DNA from 2 places in the Acetivibrio cellulolyticus CD2 genome. Region 2 is predicted to be linked to the other one. Evidence: a T-box and tRNA genes for the amino acid it is inferred to sense, from the RefSeq annotation. Region 2 holds a T-box; the other holds one or more tRNA genes.
The links. A T-box is a leader RNA that pairs with one kind of tRNA and senses whether it is charged. The one in region 2 lies ahead of argS (arginine--tRNA ligase), so its partner is inferred to be a tRNA-Arg.

Region 1: it encodes a tRNA-Arg, which carries the amino acid that the T-box ahead of argS (arginine--tRNA ligase) is inferred to sense. The anticodon was not compared.

Annotation. Positions count from the first base shown of each region.
Region 1 covers NZ_JH556659.1:777,904-788,679, forward strand. Annotated here, with positions in the region: gene ACECE_RS0223350 (N-acetylmuramoyl-L-alanine amidase) at 1-1,387, shown strand, start outside; gene galE (UDP-glucose 4-epimerase GalE) at 1,661-2,650, shown strand; gene ACECE_RS0223360 (GerMN domain-containing protein) at 2,762-3,940, shown strand; gene rph (ribonuclease PH) at 4,039-4,818, shown strand; gene ACECE_RS0223370 (XTP/dITP diphosphatase) at 4,787-5,386, shown strand; tRNA gene ACECE_RS0223375 (tRNA-Gly) at 5,495-5,568, shown strand; tRNA gene ACECE_RS0223380 (tRNA-Arg) at 5,585-5,661, shown strand; gene ACECE_RS0223385 (clostripain-related cysteine peptidase) at 6,074-10,776, shown strand, end outside.
Region 2 covers NZ_JH556658.1:355,221-365,996, forward strand. Annotated here, with positions in the region: gene dndC (DNA phosphorothioation system sulfurtransferase DndC) at 1-1,303, opposite strand, end outside; gene dndB (DNA sulfur modification protein DndB) at 1,317-2,393, opposite strand; gene ACECE_RS0217400 (hypothetical protein) at 2,972-4,627, shown strand; gene ACECE_RS0217405 (hypothetical protein) at 4,620-5,924, shown strand; gene ACECE_RS0217410 (reverse transcriptase/maturase family protein) at 6,455-7,810, shown strand; gene argS (arginine--tRNA ligase) at 7,883-9,580, opposite strand; T-box leader at 9,633-9,844, opposite strand; gene ACECE_RS0217420 (helix-turn-helix domain-containing protein) at 10,056-10,472, opposite strand; gene ACECE_RS0217430 (ImmA/IrrE family metallo-endopeptidase) at 10,771-10,776, opposite strand, start outside.

The DNA of each region.
Region 1 (10,776 bases), on a different contig from region 2:
GCTTACAATAAATATAATTCCAAGCGTTACGGGGGACGTTTCCCAAACCGATGACGACCAAACTAGTGCAACCACCAAAGTAACTCCAAAACCAACAGTAGTTGTTACACCAAAATCAACAATGACTGTTACACCAACACCAACAGCTATAGTAACTGCAAAACCAATCAACACAGGTAGTGAAGATTCAATAAAAATTGAATATAACTATAGTGAGGGCACTGAAAAGGTTATAATATGGGCAAAAGATTGTAAAAGCTATAATATATGGAGGATTACAGGACCTGACAGAATTGTTCTGGATATCCCTAATTATAAAGCAGGCAAGGAACAGAAGTTAGATATATCCAGCAGTAATATTAGTTCAATAAGGTCAGCGCAATTTGAGGAGACTACTGCGCGAGTTGTAATTGATGTAATCGGTCAACCACAATACAAAGCTGTCAAGTCAGATGAGCAGATTGTACTTACAATAGAAAAACCTTTATATAAAAATATTACTTACAGCAATAGCGGCGACAGAGTATACTTCACACTGAATGGAGCTAAACTTACTGAAGGTGGAGAGGAACTTAAAAAGTTATATACTGATAAGTATGATTATGACAACAGACTGTACACTGTAACATTTCCAAGTGAGCTTGCAGATTTAGGAAGTGGCATTATAGATATAAACGACAATATTGTTAATGATGTTAATGTAGAAACTAATGCTGACACGAAACAAACCACTTTAGTGTTCAGTACAAAGGAAAGATTCAATTATGAAATAATAACGAGGGCTTCTGAAAATAACACTACAATAACTCTTTTAAAGGAAATATCAAATAAAGACCAACTTGTTGTTATAGATGCTGGTCATGGTGGTAGTGACCCTGGTGCCTCATATGGGGGAGTATACGAGAAGGATCTGAACCTTGATATTGCAAAAAGGCTTAATAAACTGCTTGAGAGCAAGGGTATCAAGACATATATGACGAGAGAGGATGATAGTTTTGTAGGCCTTTATGAAAGAGCATATATAGCAAACAATATGAATGCAACTCTATTCATAAGTATTCATAACAATGCTTATCATTCGAAGTATAAAGGCACTGAGACTTTATATTATCCGTCAAGTGCAGATAGTACAGGTTTTTCCGGCAAGAGGTTTGCAGAGTTGATTCAAAATGAAATGGTAAATGATTTAGGCACATATGATAGAGGAATTGTTGAAAGACCGAATCTAGTGGTGCTAAAAGCAACGAAGATGCCTGCAGCACTTGCGGAGGTTGCATTCTTAACAAATAGCGGAGATTTGGCAAAACTAAAGTCTGAAGAATTCAGACAAAAAGCGGCACAAGCGCTTTGTGATGCAATACTTCAATCTCTTGAGGAAGTTAAATAGATTAGAAGCAAATAAGGCTAGAGGGTGAAATTATAGCCGAAGTTATATATTTAGCATTCCTATGTTAATTTTAAAGAGCTAGGGTCAGAGAGTGGTCAAACGCCACTCTCTTTTTATGAAGTCGTAATTCCTATAGTGTTCGAGTTCTAGGACATAATGTGCATAACAAATACTGGCATTAATTGCTGTTTTGTGCTATTATTATATATTGTAAATAACGGGGACAAAATGAATTTAAATTAATAGATAGATAAAATGAAAGGTTGTGTTAAAATGGCTGTACTTGTAACTGGTGGAGCAGGCTATATTGGAAGTCATACTGTTGCAGAGCTTCTAGAAAGGAATGAAGAAGTAATAATTGTTGATAATCTTGAAAAGGGTCATAAGCCTGCTGTTCTTGGAGGAAAACTTATAGTTGGAGACCTGAGGGACAAGGAATTTATAAAAAATGTATTTCTGCAAAATGATATAGAAGCAGTTATACACTTTGCTGCTTATATTGAAGTTGGTGAAAGTGTTACAGACCCACTAAAATATTATAATAACAATGTTGCGGTTACTTTAAATTTACTTACCGCTATGAAGGAAGCGGGAGTAAAAAAAGTAGTATTTTCTTCAACTGCTGCTACTTATGGTGAACCTGAAAATATTCCAATACTTGAGACAGATAGGACATTCCCAACGAATCCATATGGAGAAACAAAGCTGTCTGTTGAAAAAGCTTTAAAATGGTCTGATGGGGCATATGGTATCAAGCATGTTATATTAAGGTATTTTAATGCCTGTGGAGCGCATATAAGCGGTAATATTGGAGAAGATCATAGTCCCGAATCACATCTTATACCGCTGATTATTCAGGCTGCTATGGGTAAAAGGGACTCAATCAAGATGTTTGGAAATGACTATAATACTCCCGATGGAACTTGCGTAAGGGATTATATACATGTATCAGATCTGGCACAGGCACATTATCTTGCTTTACAGAAACTCAGGAATGAAGATAAAAGTGATATATACAACCTTGGAAATGGAAAAGGTTTTTCGGTTAAGGAAGTAGTTGATGTAGTAAGGAAGGTTACTGGTAAGAGTATCACTGCTGTTGATGCGCCGAGACGTCCTGGCGACCCTGCTATATTGGTAGCATCTTCAGAAAAAATCAAGAAGGAATTGAACTGGAAGCCTAGGATGAATGATCTGGAGACAATAGTAAGTACGGCATGGGAATGGCATAGTAAACATCCAAATGGATATAATGACAAGTAAACGAGCAGATTATATGAATTATTAGAAAAAATTACCTAAAGAATTATAAAATTCTTCATATCTGTCTATACTTACAGTAAAATTAAAATTTTACAGTGAGGAGCATCAGATATGAAGAATTTTTTATGCTTTTTGTTAATTTCAGGAGTATTACTCTTTTCAGGGTGCCAGAACCCTTTAGAAGGAATTGATGATGTACAAACGCGCTTACAAAGTATAAAGACATCAAGCGAACAACAAAATACAGCAAATGCAGATAAAGACGAAGTTACTGTGCACAATGCAAATATAACCGAAAGTAATTCTGATATAAGCGAAGACAATTCAAATAGAAATGTTGAAGTCAGAACAAATATCAAACAAACGCCTAATACTCAAGAGAGCAGAGATATAAATAATAACGCCAGCAGCGGGAAAACAACAGTTGGCACATTGTCTGTAACTGCTTATTATAAAGATGCTGATGGTTCTTTAATACCTGTTACAAGGGATATAGCAAAAGAAGAAGGTATTGCTAAAGCGGCACTAAGATCTATGATTGACAATGAAGTAAATAGAGAAGCGTTAAAATCAATAGGTTTATATCCGATACTTCCAGAAGGTACTGAGATATTGGGCATAAGTATAAAAGAAGGTATTGCTGTAATTGATTTTAACAGCAAGTTGTTGAATTATAAGACTGAACTGGAAGAGCGGAACATTTTTGCAGGTATAGTGTATTCGCTTACCGAGTTTAAAACAATAAAAGGTGTTAGGATTCTGATAAACGGTTATGAGAAAGAAAAACTTAAGTACTCGGGAAACATTTCCGGTAACCTTGGAAGAGATAATATCCTTATAAATTCCGAAAAATTAAATGCTGAAAGTAAGATTATGAAACTTGACATATATTTGTTTAAATATTTGAATGATAAGTACGAATATATACTGCCTGTTTCAATGGAATATATAGGTGTAAATGAAGATATGCTTCCTGAGGAAATTGTTAGATCATTATCAAGAAAGCCGGAAACTGATCGCCTATTTACTCAAATGCCAGAAAATGTTGAGCTTGTTGACTGTAGTATAAAGGATAAATTGCTTACTTTGGATTTCAACAAAAAAATTAAAGATTATGGTGGAAATGCAAGAGAAGAGGGACTATTAAAACAGATTCTTTATTCAATGAAGCAAATAAACGGAGTAGAGAAAGTTAGAATTCTAATAGAAGGTGAAAAAGATGACCTTCCTGAAGGCACAGATATCTCAAAGGATTTATTATTACCTGCGAAAATAAACAAAGCAAACTAAAAAACTTTAGCAATAATTACATAAATAAGTTGAAATCATTATTTGTTTTAGATAGTATATTACTTAGAATAAAAAATGTAAACGAAGGGTTGGGGACCATATTGAGAATTGACGGAAGGGAAAAGTCGAACCTTAGGAAAGTAAAGATTACGAGGAATTACATAAAACATGCAGAGGGTTCTGTCTTAATTGAGATGGGGGATACAAAAGTTATTTGCACTGCATCGGTTGATGATAAGGTTCCGCCTTTTAAGAAGAATTCAGGAGAAGGCTGGGTTACTGCAGAATACTCTATGCTTCCGAGATCTACAGGGGTTAGAAATCAGAGGGATATTAGCAAATTAAAGCTCAATGGAAGAAGTCAGGAAATACAAAGGCTTATCGGAAGAGCATTGAGATCTGTAGTAAATTTCCATGCTTTAGGCGAAAGGGCTATAATAATCGACTGTGACGTTATACAGGCCGATGGGGGAACTAGAACTGCTTCTATAACAGGAGCTTTTGTTGCCATGGTAGATGCCTGCAAAAAGCTTGTTGAAGATGGGGTCATTGAAAAAATACCCATAACTGATATGGTTGCAGCTGTTAGTGTTGGAATTATCGGTGATGAAGAAATGCTTGATTTGTGTTATGGAGAGGATTCCAATGCTGTTGTGGATATGAATGTAGTTATGACATCCTCAGGCGAATTTATTGAAGTTCAGGCTACTGGAGAGCAGTCTCCATTTCGAAGGGACCAGCTAAATAAGTTGCTTGACCTTGCAGAGGTTGGGATAAAAGAACTGATCAGTATACAGAAAGATGTTTTGGGTCAGGTGTCAAATGAAATTGGGAGAGTCACAAAAGATGAAAAAGTTTATAGTAGCGACAAAGAATAAGGGTAAACTAAGGGAAATAGAAGAAATATTAAGTGGTATGAACCTTGAAGTTGTTTCGATGGAACAGGTTGGTATAGATGAAGATATAGAAGAGTATGGCAGCACTTTTGAAGAAAACGCTCTCATTAAAGCTCGTGAAGTACATAAGATTACGGGTGAACTTGTTATGGCTGATGATTCTGGTCTTGAGGTAGATGCTTTAAGCGGTGCTCCAGGCATTTATTCTTCAAGGTTTGCGGGTGAAGGTGCAAGTGATGCGGACAGAAATAACAAACTGCTTGAATTATTAAAGGATGTACCCTTTGAAAATAGAAAAGCGAGATTTGTTTGTGCCATAGCTGTTATACTTCCAGATGGAAATCACTTTACGGTGAGGGGAACTTTTGAAGGGTTTATCGGAATTGAGCCTGTTGGAGCAAATGGTTTTGGATATGATCCTCTTTTCTTTTTGCCTGAGTACAATAAAACTGCAGCACAACTGGAGGCTGCAAAAAAGCATGAAATAAGTCATAGAGGCAAGGCACTTAATCTAATGCTTGCTGAGTTGAGAGAACGGTTAATACAATAGGATAATAATCCTAAAAAAATATTTAAAAATAGTGTTGACAAAATGTAATGATGTTTGTATAATATAAAAAGTCGGCGGTGCGGTTAACGCATACAATACGACTTTAATGCGGGTGTAGTTCAATGGTAGAACATCAGCCTTCCAAGCTGATTGCGTGGGTTCGATTCCCATCACCCGCTCCAAAAAAACTTTATATATCTGCCTGTAGCTCAGTTGGATAGAGCAACGGACTTCTAATCCGTTGGCCGGACGTTCGAGTCGTCTCAGGCAGGCCACTTAAAAGCCCAGAATAGTAAATGTTCTGGGCTTTTGTTATATCTTGAATTTAGTTTACGTAAAAATATTAATCCCGCCATGTAATTCCGTTCCGGTTATATACTTTAGTAACCAAATCCTATAATTAGAAAAACTCAAAAAACATGACAAACTGCTGAAAAGTTGTGACAAACTGCTATGCATTATCATGATATAATTTCCGTGTATAATGATGCAATGCTACTACATTTTTCGTGCAAAAATTTTCATTCTAAAATCAGGCTTTAGCTAAATCATGTAATTGGATACATTAGTACACAAGTAAAACATAAATAAAAATTCAGGGGGGCTATATGAATTTCAATACAAGTTGACAAAATTCACAAATCTTATGTTAATTCAAAATTTTGTACGTGGGGGGATTACTATAATATGAAGAGAAGATTAGATATTAATAAAATTATTTTTTTTGTATTTACTATAATAATGGCAATATATTGTTTTTGTGGAATTAGTTATGCAGAAGATATTTCTGTCAAGGTTTCTATAAATGGAGATGCATCATACACAAATGATAGAAGTGTATCTGTGGCATATAGTATTTCAGGAGGTACCGGGCCATATACAATTTCAATGTCTCAAGGTGAAAATGTGGTCCAAATAAATGATAGTGGTGCTAGCGGTAAATATTTATTCACATTGACAGATTCAAATGGTTATAAAACAATTGTGGTGGATGTTGCCGACTCGAAAAGTACCCTGGGTTCCGGTTCCGACTCAATTACTCTTGATAATGAAGCACCTGTCACAACTGCATCGATTTCCGGATATAATGGAAAACATGATGACTGGTATGGCTCACAAGTGTTTGTAAGTCTGAATGCAAAAGATAGTGGTTGCGGTGTAGATAGTACGTATTACAAATTTGATAGTGAAACCAACTGGAATTATTATTATGGAGGATTTACAACTCAACTAAGTGAAGGGAAGCATAAACTCTACTACTATTCTAAGGACAGTTTGTTTAATGAAGAGTACGAAAAGAGTACATCAATTAATATCGACAAGACTCCTCCTCAAATAACAGCGATAACTCCAAAAGGTGCTGTTCTTTCTGAACCGACATGTACTGTAGAAGTTACGGTAGGTGATGTTGCCTCAGGTTTATATTCTGTCAATATTGGAGAAGCAGCAGGATGGCTTTCAAACGGAAGGTATGTAAGAACTGTACAGCTTGTACCTGGTAATAATACTATAAAGGTAAAGGCAGTTGACAATGTGGGTAATACTTCTACTGATTCTACTACCGTAGTTTATGATCCAAAACCTGAAATTCAAATTAATCGCCCGGTTGATAATGCTACAGTGTACACTGAAAAAGTTAATTTAGGATGTTCTCTGAGTGATCTGGGCGGAAATCTGGCATCTTATACAGTTATTAACGGTTCCTACACTAAAACGGTACCTATTACATCAGGATACGCTTATACTGTTAGTGAAGATATTCCACTGACAAGAGGAAAAAATGAAATCAAAATCATTGCAACTGACAGCAATTCAAGTACAAGCGAGAAAAAGATAACCGTTATCTGGAAAAAAAGATGGACTGTAATTGCTTATATGGCAGGAGATAATACTTTATCGGGCAATTTGATGTCTGACATTGAAGAAATGAGGGGAGCTGGTGACAGTGCCAATTATGATGTTATAGCGGCATATGATGGAAGTGGCAAAGCTGATTCTGCGTGCTATAAAGTAACCTCACAGAGCCTGAGTTCCTCTAAAATACCATTGAGGAATGTATTTGCAAATCCCGTTAGTGATAACGAGTTGAATACTGGAGATATGGAAACACTTAGTGATTTTATAAAATACTCAATTACAAATTATCCTTCTGATCAATACTTCCTTTTATTAAGTTCACACGGATACGGCTGGCAATCAATCTGTCAGGACGATACCCAAGGTACGGGCTTTCATCTGCAAAAACTGAAAGTTGCACTTTCAGGTTATAAGTTTGATGTTACACTTATGGATGCTTGTCTGATGTCTATGATTGAAGTTTCTTATCAGTTAAACGGTATTACAGACTATCTGGTTGCCTCCGAAAATAACATAGCGGGTGGAGGTAATGATTTTACTACACTTCTGAGGAACCTTGGCAATAATTATTCTTCAGGAAGTAATTCAGATGATAGGAACTTTGCATCAAATATTGTTGATATTTATAGAAATCAATATCAATCTGAGACACAGAAACAGAGAAGCCTTATTGCTATGGATATAAGTAAATTATCGAATGTGACTACTCCTATTGATAATTTAGCAAGCTGTCTTTTAAATAAAGATTTCTATTCAAAACACTATAAAGAAATTAATAAAGCAAAGGAAGAGGCATTGAGGATTCCTTCACTATGGGATTTATCAACTACACCCCCATCTTTACCCCAGGCATCCGAATTTGGAGATGTATTCAGTTTTGCTTATAAGTTAAAAAACAGCATTAGTGATCCTGATTTGGTCAGCAGGGCACAAAGTGTAATGGACAGCATAGATGCCAGAAATAGTACATTGATAATAAATGAGTGGCATAATATACCGACTACTGTTCCTGCACCGGTTACAGAAAACTTGCCGCACGGGTTATCGATTTATCTTCCTATGTATCCTGAAAATTATGACCTCAGATATAATGATCTTGATATGTCAAAGCAGCATTTATTATGGCCGGCATTTATTAAAAAAGACATAACTCCACCTGAGTTTGTTTCCCAATTCAATCCAGGCACAAATACAAATTTATCAAATTTGTGCAAACTTGAGTACAGGGTTAGAGATACATATTCAACGGCTAATTGTACCATTCGTGCTTCCATAGTGGATTCTTCCAACAAAGAGAGAAGTGTGATCAAAAACTGGGAGAGTGTAACTCAAAATCCCGATATCTCATCTCCTTTGCATGAAATAACCTTTTATGCTACCGAATTAATTGGGGGCAGCAGATATTTGCTTCCAAACGGCAGCTATAAGCTTGTTGTACAAATAAAGGATGCTGGTGATAACGAATATAAAGAGTCTTATGATTTCGAAGTCAAGATACCTAAAAAGGATCTTCTATGTACCGTTGAAACTCCGAAAAATAGTTTGAATCAATCCATTTCGGTTCCTGATGCGGATATAGCTTTTATATTTGTCAACCCTTCATCACCTTTGAACAATTTAATTGTAGCTAAAGGAAAAAGCAATAGTAATATGCAGATACCTAAAGTAACTACATTTTCATTAAGCGTGAGTAAAAAGGGTTACGAAAGCATATCAAGAGATATAACTGTACAGGATACATCGACAGGTATTCTGAGTACTAGCTTTAGACCGATACTTCCTGGTGAAGCAGGATTTGTAGAGGATTTTAAAAATGTTGACAGCGATAGCGATGGTATACCTGATTTTTGGGAATATAAGTATTGGAAGTCGTGGAAGAATACTCCTGCAAGTTGCGACTTAAGCAAAAACGACAGTGCTGATGATTTGGATAAGCTGTATTCAAATCCTCAAAGGAGGACCAAACTTGGTGATGGATTAACCAATAAGGAAGAATATGATCTTCAGACTTACTTTGCAGATCTGGATCCAGGTCAGATTGATCTTTTAATGGAAGTTGATTATATAGAGACCAGACCACTTGCTGTAAATGGCACTACGCGCAATTATGTACCCAAAGCTGAGGCCATCAATACAATGAAAGATTCTATTGAAAAAGAGGGTATTAAAGTTCATTTCAGTTCTGAGGGTAAGAAAATTGTTGTTTCAAATTATACAGACAAACCAGAGGCTTCTGTGGATGAACTGAAAAGCCTGCTTTCTCAGAATCTTGGAACATATACCTATAGCAATTCGGACAAGGATACAGATATTATTCATGCCATATTTGCACCCGGATGGACTAAAATTACGGGATTATCCAATACTGATTCAAAAAGTATGGCGGGATTATATTTGGGAGAAGAAAAAGGATTGTTCGTCTTTGATCTACAAACCAAATGTATTGTCAACAACAGAGTAGAAGTAATCACTGCGGAAGCTGATAAAAAGATGGCTTTAGATAAGCATGAAGGTTACATACTTGCTCACGAAATTGGACATGCACTATCATTAAACGATAGGGATACGGGAGTAAATGATGAAATAATGTATCGGCAGTTGTCTGATAAAACACTATCTATTAGCGGAATCAGGAAATTTACTGATAAAGATATTGAAGATATGAAATTTGCACCATTATTCGGACTTTCAGGGTATTTTGCAGATATGGTTAAATACAAGCCGATAGTTTTCTATAAAGAATTATTGCCATATCGTGGAGTAGGTCCATATACCATAGATGTTTATATTCAGGACCTTGATTCTCATCAGGCTGGTAATAACGGTCGAAAATTGTACTATACTACAGATGATGTTGAAGGTACTGGCAGTATAACATGGCATTCTGTAAATATGACCTATACAGATGATCCGGATGTTTACGGTGATGAGTTTGACTATAGTGCTTCCATACCGGATATGCCTGAAGGAACAGTTATACACTATTATATTGAAGCTACAGATGAAGACGGTAACAGAACAACATCTCCGGAAAGTGACCTGACATCGGGGCCGCCTGCTGAGTTATACTCATTTACAGTTGATAAAACAGGTCCTGAGTTTACAATACTTTCTGCAAAGCCAAATCCATTTTCTCCAGGCAACGATGGTGTGAAAGACTCTATAGTTATTGAAACAGCAGTGTTTGATAAAACGGACCTTGTTGATAATCTTTTGTTTGAAATAGTTGATTCCAATGGAGTTACTATAACAAAATGGGGGCCTGAGGATGATTTTCCTGCAAAGGGAACTAAAAGAATAGTCTGGAATGGAGACGGGGCAACTGATGGTAAATACACTTTCAGAGTGACAGGTTCGGATCAGGCTTATAATAATGGGTCCAAGACCTTTGAAATAATCGTAGACAAAACAGCACCAACAATTACAAAAACATCAATATCTGCTAATACAATCAATATTGATACCGAGTCAATAGAAATTAAGGGAGAAGTATCAGAAAGCTTATCTTCTTCAGTTCTTTTGAACATATTTAT
Region 2 (10,776 bases):
TAATGAACTTATTATTGTTAACTGATATAATCAGTTTACTCATTAATTCAAACTCAACGTTATATTCCTGACAATATTGTTTTAATTCTTCAATAACATCGTCATCATATATAGGCTTTTTATATTTATCCCAATCGAGTTCAATTCCTTTAACTTCTTTATATGTATCTACAAGCATTCTTCTTGAAAGGTCACCTTCATTATCCCATAATTCATCTATTTTTTTTAGTTCATCAAGAGTTATTAGCTTTATACCTGCTTCTCTTTCAACTATGTTTTCTGTTTCAAGAAGCTTTTTTAGAATTATTCTTCGACCATAAAGTGTAAATGGACCAAATCCTCTACTTCCATCACCTTTTTCATAAACATTACCATCTCTACGTTTTGTATCTCTCATGGTTGGGTCATTTCTTACACTAAGTAACCAAGTCCTAAATTCACGTAATGGTATAAGCCAATCTTCACCACTTTCAATAAATCCTTTTAGAGATTTATCTACCTTAACCATAGTACAAACCCAACACCCAAACCTTGTATTACCACACGTAGGCATGTCTTTGTCTTTTTTTGTATCAGTGATAGTAAATGGACATTCTCCGCCGTCTTCATTTTTGTACAATGATAGTAAGTAATTATTATCTGAACCCCATGGAGAAATACCGTTATTAGTGTTTAATAAAACATTCCATACATCTTCAGTTGTTAATTCAGTTATAGGATTATATACATAAGCATCTTCAATAACTTCGTGCTTGTTTAAAAGTTTACCAACAATTTTTCTTCCTTCAATTCTTCTGGCCCTAGCAATACTTTCGGCTTTTCTAACACCTAAAAGAACTACAACTCCGCCATCGGATTCAACTTTTTCTTTTATAAATCTATTTGATGGATTAATTTTTAATCTATCTGTACACCATCTAAATCCTGGTGGTTCAGGGGTAGGGTAACCAAGTCCTATTACCAGTGACCAGAATGTATCTTCCAATTTTGGGTGTACCATTTCTGCATAAATAGGTAAGTCCTGGTCTCTTGAGCTTTGTTTAATCATATCTGACATTTTCTTTAAATAGTCTATCACTATAGGATTTTCAACCATTGTGTCAGATGAAACAATATAAATGGGTTTAACCCTTTTTTCTCTAGGAAGTCTTTGCATCATTTGAAATACCAATTGACAAACGGTTGTTGAATCTTTGCCTCCACTAAAGCCGATTACCCAAGGCTTTAGATCATGAAGATACACAGATTCGATTTCATCCAAAATATCATTTATTGAATTTTCTTCAAAATAACTATTACTCATTTGTTTTATCCACCTAATAAATTAATGTGTCTTCCAGTGTTTTTTCTTCAGAATTCAATTCATAACCTAATAACTCTTTTATCTTGTTATATGTAAGTTTTATAGCTGTTGTATTTTTATTTATTTTGCCATTTGATGTTATTACTCGGCCTGTCCAATCTTTAACATTTGATCTACTCCAGTCAATTTTATTAAGACAGCTGATTTTATCAGAATAATCTTTGATTCCATTTTGATAAAAGTAATTTCCCAAATGTCCTAAAGCAATTAAAACTACACCATGAGCATTTATAAAGTTCTTTCTGCATTCATAAGCACTAAGCTTTTTAGACTTTACCTGATTCCATTCATAAATGGTGTTGCACAGTAAATTCCAATACTCTAAAACAAACTTCTCATCATTTTTACTTAAAATATCTCCACGTTTTTTACTTATAATACAGCTTATAGAACTATAAATGTTTGTTAAAGTGAAAAGCTTAGGTGAAAACTTTGATAAATTATCGGCTTCTTTATCTGTAAATTGCTTTAATAATGGGATTTCATCCAATACCTTTTTAACCAACAATGATAGTTGGTCTCTACTGTCGTATAAAATACCAATTGATTTTGTAGTGTTTTTAGCATGCTTATTTAAGTCCGCAAACATTTGCTGACTTCTTACTAGGCCTTTATCCTTAAAAAATACAACCGATATTGTTTCCTTTTCAAGTTCAGGATTTAATTTAAGAGCTTCTTCTATTGCTGCTCTTCGATGTTGACCGTCATTTATAAGGAATTTAGCGTCCATGGAAATATCAAGTTTACCCAAATCCATATCCATATATGATTCAAAAGACATTTCTCCATCAACTGATGCAGTGAGGGAAGAGAAAACATAGTCTTCCGGATTATCAATAATGTAATCAGTGATTTCGGGAATTCTTGTTGTATTTAATGTTCTTTGAGCCCTATATTCAGGAGGTAAATCAATTTCAGAAGTCTGAAATATTTTAGAAATAACTCGTAAAGGGCACATTGCTACATAATATTCTTTTTTTGCTTGTATCCCTTTAATTGCAGGGAATGAAAAAGTGAATTTTGAAGTCATGATATTCCTCTACGTACGTAAAATTTATTTCTACTTAAGTATATTTAAACTATGGTATTGAGTCAATACATAATTTGAAAGTTTTATTAGGCTATTATTGACGTAATATCTTTTTATGACATAACTGAATTTAAAAAAGAAATACAGGTCATTTGACGTTTGATAAGGTTTAGGGGTACAGGAATAAAGTGGTTTAAATTTGTAAAGTGATATGGTAAAATACTGGTAGGATTCTGAAATAGCCTTGATTAAGAGGTTACATATTGTTTTTTGAGTAAGTTAAAAGCAAACGAAGATGAATTGTACTACTAAAATTAATAATGTGGGAGTTGGTGAACAAAAGTTATTTTCAGCCAAAGTAAATATATTTATAGTATCAAAAGTAGTCATTTTACTTGAAAATTAATATGTGCATCCTAATATAAACGATAGAATAATTGGTGTAATGTATACTCATGTATTGAATTATTTTAAGTGTTGGATAGGTTCGGAATGAATAAAAATGATAAACTATAAAGTACTTGCAAGTTAACATAGATAAACTGTATTTCTTTACTATCAAGTGAGGAGGTAGAAGTATGCTTACTGTTGAACAGTATATTTTACAAATGAAGAAAAAGGACAAGATTGATGAATTTAATTTCCAGAACCATGCTGAAAATATGACTACTGTAATTAAGTATGTTATGGATTACTTTAATAACTACCTTAATCCTGAAGCTTATGATTATGAAAATATTAAAGTCGAACAAACTCTTTTGAAAATAAGTGAAGAAATTGGAAACTCATATCCTAAAAGTAAAGATTTTATACTTCGGTATTATAAAGAATATAAAAGTCGTATAGATCGGACATTAAAAAAGTACATATCTGATTTGAGATATTATGAGTTATTTTACTGCGAAGAAGACTATGAAAACGCAGTTAATTCATTTTGTAATAGCCCAAAAGTAAAAGGAACAGGTGTAGAAAATTATAAAGATGATTTGGTATTACTAGTGCAAGAGATTAAAGATAATGAAACTGAAAAGCCTTCCTTCTCAAGCTATATATACCTTGATGATTTGTTAATAGGCTGGGTTAAGAGTATATATATAGAATATAAAGTAAACGTAGTTCGATTTGTAGAAGACTATATGTGGAAATATAATGAACGGTATATTGAAAGAAAATATGATAGCAAATCTGAAACGCATTATCGCATTAATAGATATAATCACAGATACAACAATAATCCCTTTTCAATTGATGAAGTGTACCAAGAGAATTGTAACCGTCCTTTTATCGAAGGGAAAAAAGGTGAACTGGAAATGCTCATGATGTACAATTGGATATTTGATAATGTAGAAGATTCGGATTACTGGTCTGAGTATGTTAATCTTTGTGTTTCAACTGGAAGAGTCAAAATAGTAAAAAACATTAATGCTCTGTTTCCTGTTAAAGTAAAAGATATTGCTTACCCGCCAGATGTTCAGTGCAGTAAATCATTTATCGAAACATATAATGGTTTCATTAATAATGATCCAGGAACATCATATATTCTCCGGCTATCATATAATAAGGACAATGATATTATATGGAAGGATGAGAAGGAATTATCGAACGTAATAATTAATTTGCATGAAGCTTTTTCAAAATACCGACCTCCTGCTGTTATAGAGATTTTTCCGCCGATAGTATCAAACAATTATGGGGAAGAAGATTTTTTTCAAAAATATAATATATTAGAAAAAGCCATGAAAAAATATACTGATTTGAAAATCGTTATGATCAATGCTCCTGAGAGGCACTATTCAAAACCCAAATACTTGATGCAGACAGTTGAAGATATATTAAATATAAGAAAGACAGTCAAAGAGAGAAAATATCATATGAAACTTGTAATTGATATTCCTTCGCTTTTTAAAAAGAAATGCTATGGGCATGAATTAGAAGAGAAATTGGACAAGTTAAGTGAAATAAGAAATTGCATATTAGGAATTCACTTGTCTAACATTCATGATGTTTATAGCATTTTTAGCGAAATAAGAAAAGAAGACGATGTATACTTAAATACATATGGTTACCATAAGTATTCGGATTTTCTTGGAGGTATCTCTGCACTTTTCAATGATAATATATGCCGTTATTTTGTTCCGGAAAGTATAGTCAGCAGAGAGGATCTTGAAGAGCTTGTTGATGTCCTTCTCAGGGGTGGATTCTCATTTTGCGTAGAGGAGCAAAAGTATGTATAATGAAGATGATTTTCTTAATGAAAGGGAAAAACTATACAATGAGGTATGGAATGAGCCAATGACGACAGTTGCAAAGCGTTATGGCTTATCTGATAATGGATTGCGAAAAAGGTGCATTAAGCTTGAAATACCTTTACCGCCTGTGGGGCATTGGGCAAAACTCCAAGCAGGTAAAGAATCGGTTCCGAAGCCTAAATTGCCACCTATAAAAATAATTAAGCAATCTATAAATATAGAGGATAAAAAACATATTATCGAAATTAAAGATATTTCAAACATACCAGACAGCAAGCTTGAGGTTTTGGATGGAATGGAGCTTCTGACTCTGGAATCAAAAGAAAGGTTTATTCAATGGTGTGAAAAAATTCAAGTTCCTAAACAAATTGATAATTATAACAAATTAATAATTGAATATCAAAAAGAAAATCAATATAGAAAAGCAAGAGATGAAGAACATAAATTCCATGATATTTTTAGATACACCGATTTCTTTTGGTCTATCCAGCATAAAACGCCATATCGCGAAAATATAGCTGTTTTGCCGATATCAGTCTCAGAAAAACAAATCAACCGGGCACTGAGAATAATAGATACTTTGATCAATTTGGTTAGTGAACTAGGTGGAAAGATAATTATTAATCATGGTAATAAGGACAATGCCATATTCATGGTTTTTAATCATGAATTTTCTTTTGAAATGAGTGAAATCATGATTAAGCAAAGATCTAAATTGCTGGATTATAAGGAAAGTAGTATATATACAGAATTCAAACCAATGTATGAAAAGATGTATAGTGGGTTGCTGAAAATTGATTTTGTTGAGCAGCTTAACAATCAGTCTAGAGAAAAATGCTACAAAAGGCTATGCTTTCAAGATTCTTCAAAAGAACTGCTTGAAAAGCAACTGGGTGAAATATTCATATCTTTGTTCAAAATTGCAAATGAAGCGTCGATTGCTAGATATATTTCACAGCGGGAATATGAAAAAAGAAGGAAGGAAGAGAAGCGGCTTTACGAGATTGAAGCAGAGAACTTAAAAGAAAAACAAAGAATAGAAGCGAAAAACCAACAACGAATTAAATTTAATCAGGATATAGATCGCCATATTGAAGAATGGTTTAAATATCAGAATCTAAAGAAATATATCAATGACCTAAATGAGTTACTGCCAACGATAGCTGATCCGGAATCAAAGGAAATAATCGAGGACTATCTTTTGCTCTTAAGAGATAAAGCAGAGAAAGTTAATCCTATTAATGATATTATAAAAGAAATAAAATTGCTTCAAGATGAATAAAATTAAAAATAGAGTAAGTGCAGAGAAGTCATACCCATAGATTATAACAAAGAAATAAACCAGAGCTCTGATGGGCTATAAAATGGTTTTGCATATACATATACAATCTATTTGACACTAAACCTGGAATCGTGACTTAATAATTCAAACGGTAGTGTTTATAACTAATTATTCTGTTTTTTGACAATTATTCGTTATAGTGATATAATAAAATTGCCTTATGTTATGACATAGGGGACGAGGATTGTTGTCAACTCCTGAAGGTAATTATTTACTAATTCTTTCAGAGCTGAAACCAGTTTGATAATTACGATTATCCACATAATTGTTTCTATTAAACTCCTTTCCTTATATTCTATTATACTATAGATATATATTGAACGTATAAAGGATAGCTGGTTCAAACACAAAAGTACTTATGTACTTACTTCTCATGGTTAGTAACAAATTAATACCAAGTTGGGTTATACCTATCAGCAAGGAGATGCTATCCCTCGCACTGATAGGTATTACGCTATATTGAGGTGAAAATGACTCTTCAAGAATGGGTGCAAAAAAACCAAAAAGCAAAGAGATATGCACATTTTGATAAAAGAGTATCTTTAAAAAAGATTTTGACTTATATTAGTGAGCCGGATAATATAAGTCATCATGGGTTCTATCCATTTATTCATTATACAAAAGTATTTAATAAGTATAGTAATGGTAAAATAAAGAAGAAAGAAAGAGAGCTTAATTACTCTGCACATATTGATAGATACATTTATTCTTATTATGGATTTTTACTAAATCAAAAATATAATGATAGAGTTTTTCAAGATGGGCTAAATGATGTTTCTTTAGCTTACAGAGATAATTTAGGAAAGAATAATATTCACTTTGCAAAAAGTGCTGTAGATAAAATCCGAGAAATAGGAAAATGTTATATTATCGTAGGCGATTTTACAAACTTTTTTGATCAGTTAGATCATAAGTACCTCAAAGATATGCTATGTGATTTATTACAAGTCAAATTGTTGCCAGATGATTATTATGCTGTATTTAAAAATATAACGAAGTACTCAAAATGGGAATTGATTGACATCCTAAATTATTATGGACTAGCTGTTAATGAAAAAGGAATAAAAGAACTAAATGAAAAACATGTTGTTTTTACTTTAAAGGAATTCAAAAGATTAAAAAAGATAGATCAAAACAATCCCAAACCTAATAAAAATAATTATGGAATTCCGCAAGGCTCAGCAATTAGTGCGGTATTATCAAATATTTATATGCTTAAATGCGATAAAATCCTCAATGATTATGTAAAAAAATATAATGGACTATACATGCGATATAGCGATGATTTTATTATTGTATTACCTAAGATAACAGAAGACGTATTTAAGGATCAATTTCAATATATAAACACAACTATAAAATCAATACCTTACCTTATATTACAACCAGATAAGACTCAAGTTTTCTGCTATACGGATACTTGTTTAATTAGTTGCAATACTTTAGTAATGCCAGATATTCAGAATAGACAAAATAGAATTAATTATCTAGGGTTTACATTTGACGGTAAAGAAGTTACGATAAGAGATAAAACGATTACAAAATATTACTATCGAATGTATAGAAAGCTAAAAACAATAGTAAAAAATAATGGAATAACAAAAAATGGGAACCGGATTAGTTGCGAAAATGTTTATTATAAATATTCTAGTAAAGGCGCTCGGATAATAAAAGAAAATGGACAACAAAAGAATAGAGGAAACTTTATTACATATGTGCAAAGAGCTGAAAAAATTTGGGGACCTGAAGAACCTATTAATAGATCCACTAAAAATCATTTGTTAAAAATTCGAAGACAGTTGGATAAATTAAAACAAAATGGCTAAATTGATGTATAAATGTCTGGTAGCTCATCAACATTATGTCATGTTGGCAGCTACCAGATATTTTGCAATTGCCTACATTCTTTCAGGGCATTCTATTCCTAATAAGGACATTCCGTTTTTTACAACAATTTTTACAGCTTTGCAAAGAGCTATCCTGGAATACTTTAATTCATCTTCACTGCTTAAAATGGGGTTGAAATGATAAAATTTGTTATAGCTTTGAACAAGATCAATAAGGTACTTTGAAATAATCGAAGGTTCATATTCATTTGAAGCACTTTCTACAATGTCAGGAAATTTTGCTAAAAGTTTTACAACATCATATGAATCTCCTTCTGCTAAAAGGCTGTAGTTTATACCCAAATCTTCTGAGTTTTCTACCTTTTTTATAACACTACAGATCCTAGCGTAAGTATACTGAATGTAACAAGAAGTCTCTCCCTCAAAGTTTAATACCTTTTCCCAAGCAAAGACTGAGTCCTTTATTCTTTTGTTCTTCAGTGCACTGAATTTTATAGCTCCGATCCCAACCATTCTGGAAACTTCCTCTTTGCCTTCAAGTTCAGGGTTTTTTTCTTCTATAATTGCCAGTGCTTTTGACACGGCTTCGCTCAAAACATCATCCAAAAATACAGCCGTCCCTTGTCGTGTACCCATAGAGCTACTTTCAAGACTTATCATTCCATTAGCAACATGAACAAGGTTTTCAGCCCATGGATATCCCATTTTTTCTATAACCTTAAAAAGCTGCTGGAAATGTAAATTCTGCTGTGTAGCAACACAATATAAAATTTTATGGAAATCATATGTTTCCTTTCGATAAAATATTGCTGCCAAGTCACGAGTTGCATACAAAGTAGCACCATCGCTTCGCAAAATAATGCAAGGTGGCATATTAAATTCAGATAAGTCAACAATATGTGCTCCTTGGCTTTCCTGAAGCAAGCCTTTCTCTTTTAGTTCATTAATAACGGGCTCCATCTTATCATTAAAAAAGCTCTCTCCATTCCATGAATCAAAGTCTATTTTCAAGACACCAAGTATTCTTTTAAACTCAGAAATACTGATATCCCTAAACCACTTCCATAGCTTTACGTATTCATCTTTTCCATCTTCTATAGCTTTAAATGCAGCCCTTCCTTCATCATCCAAGCTCTTATCTATTTTTGCTTCTTTGTGAAATTTAACGTAAATCTTAACAAGCTCTTTAATAGGATTTTTCTCAATTTCAGCGTTGTTACCCCATTTTTTATAAGCAACAATCAATTTTCCGAATTGTGTTCCCCAATCTCCTAAATGGTTAATTCCAACACAATTATATCCTAGGAATTTGAAGATTTTATAAAGTGAATTTCCTATAACAGTTGTAGGTAAATGGCCTATATGAAAAGGTTTTGCAATATTTGTTGCACAATAATCGAGGACTATGTTTTTTCCTTTACCAACATCAGAACTACCAAAGTTTTCTCCCTGCTCTTGAATCTTCTTAAGGACAATAGTAGTGAAATTAACCTTCTCTGCATAAAAGTTAAGATATCCACCAATGACACAGATTTTTTCTATACACTCAGGCTTAGTTATTTTATCTGCCAACTCTCCGGCAATTATATGGGGTGCTTTTCTTAGCGTTTTGGAGAGCTGAAAGCATGGAAAGGAATAGTCGCCCATATCATCATTGGGAGGTATTTCAATCAATCTTTCTATTTCATTTTTATCTAAATTCACATGATTTAAAATAGCGTTTATAACTTCTTCTTTTATTGTTTTCATAATCCTTCCACTCCTTATACGCTAAAAGTTAAAATAAAAAACTCCTATCTCAAATAGAGACGGAGTTGCCGTGGTACCACTCTGATTGGTGTATATACTAATAGACACCCACTCATATCTTTATCGCAGATATACGTTTCCCATACTATTATTTCAAGGAAATTCTCCCTGGCTCTCTTCATAATTTTCTTGTTATCAGGCTTACACCAGACCCTGACTCGCTTAAACAATAAAAACTATTACTCTCCAGATCATCGAATTACAATATTGATAATTTTAAATATTATATTGCAAACTTCGATAATAATCAATATAAATTTTGCAGCTTATTCGAAATACACAGCAACAATAAAGAACTGTATAAACCAAATTAATCGTAAATCTATCATTGTAGAAAGTACAGCAGCCTTCTTTTTATTTATAAGATCATCTAATTTCATTTTATCACCATGGAAAAAATTTGGTTAGTGATTGATTATTCAGTTGTGTCTTCAATATATTTCTTAGGAACAAACTTCTTGTTATTATCCTTGGCCCTCCAATACAATTCTGTTATTGCTCTAAAAACTTTTTCCTTATCGTCCTCATTTAATTCAGTACAGGCAAAAAGACCGCCAACTTCTTCAACCAGTTTTTTTGCATCTTTTTTTCTACTAGAACCGTATTTTTCTGATGCTTCCTGAATGAAATTAGCTTTTTCGGTCATAAGTTCTTCAATTGTTGTATTTAGTACCTTACAGAGTCTATTTAGGATAGAAACATCTTTTGGATAACGTTTATTGCTTTCATAGTTTTGAATAGAACGTAAGGAAAGTCCGGCATTATTAGCTAATTCTTGTTGGCTCATTCCAGCAATAGTTCTTAACTCCTTAATTTTGTCACCAAATAACATACAATTTACTCCTTCATTATATAAAACTTATAACGCAACAGTGTTCGTGCTATTGTATTGACAAGCTAACAATAGTATCTGCATAATACAAATTATATCATATGCAACAACGTTCGCATTAAATGTATCATTTTATTAAAATAAATGTCAATAAGTAAATTCATGGAGGTAAACTATGCGAAAAGAAAGTAATGAGGTTTTTTACAACGACTTATATACTGAAGGTATTCCAAGCTCTTTTATCAAGAAATTTACCAAATAAACATGGTTTGTTTGCCAATAATGGCAATTATAAATCTTAATA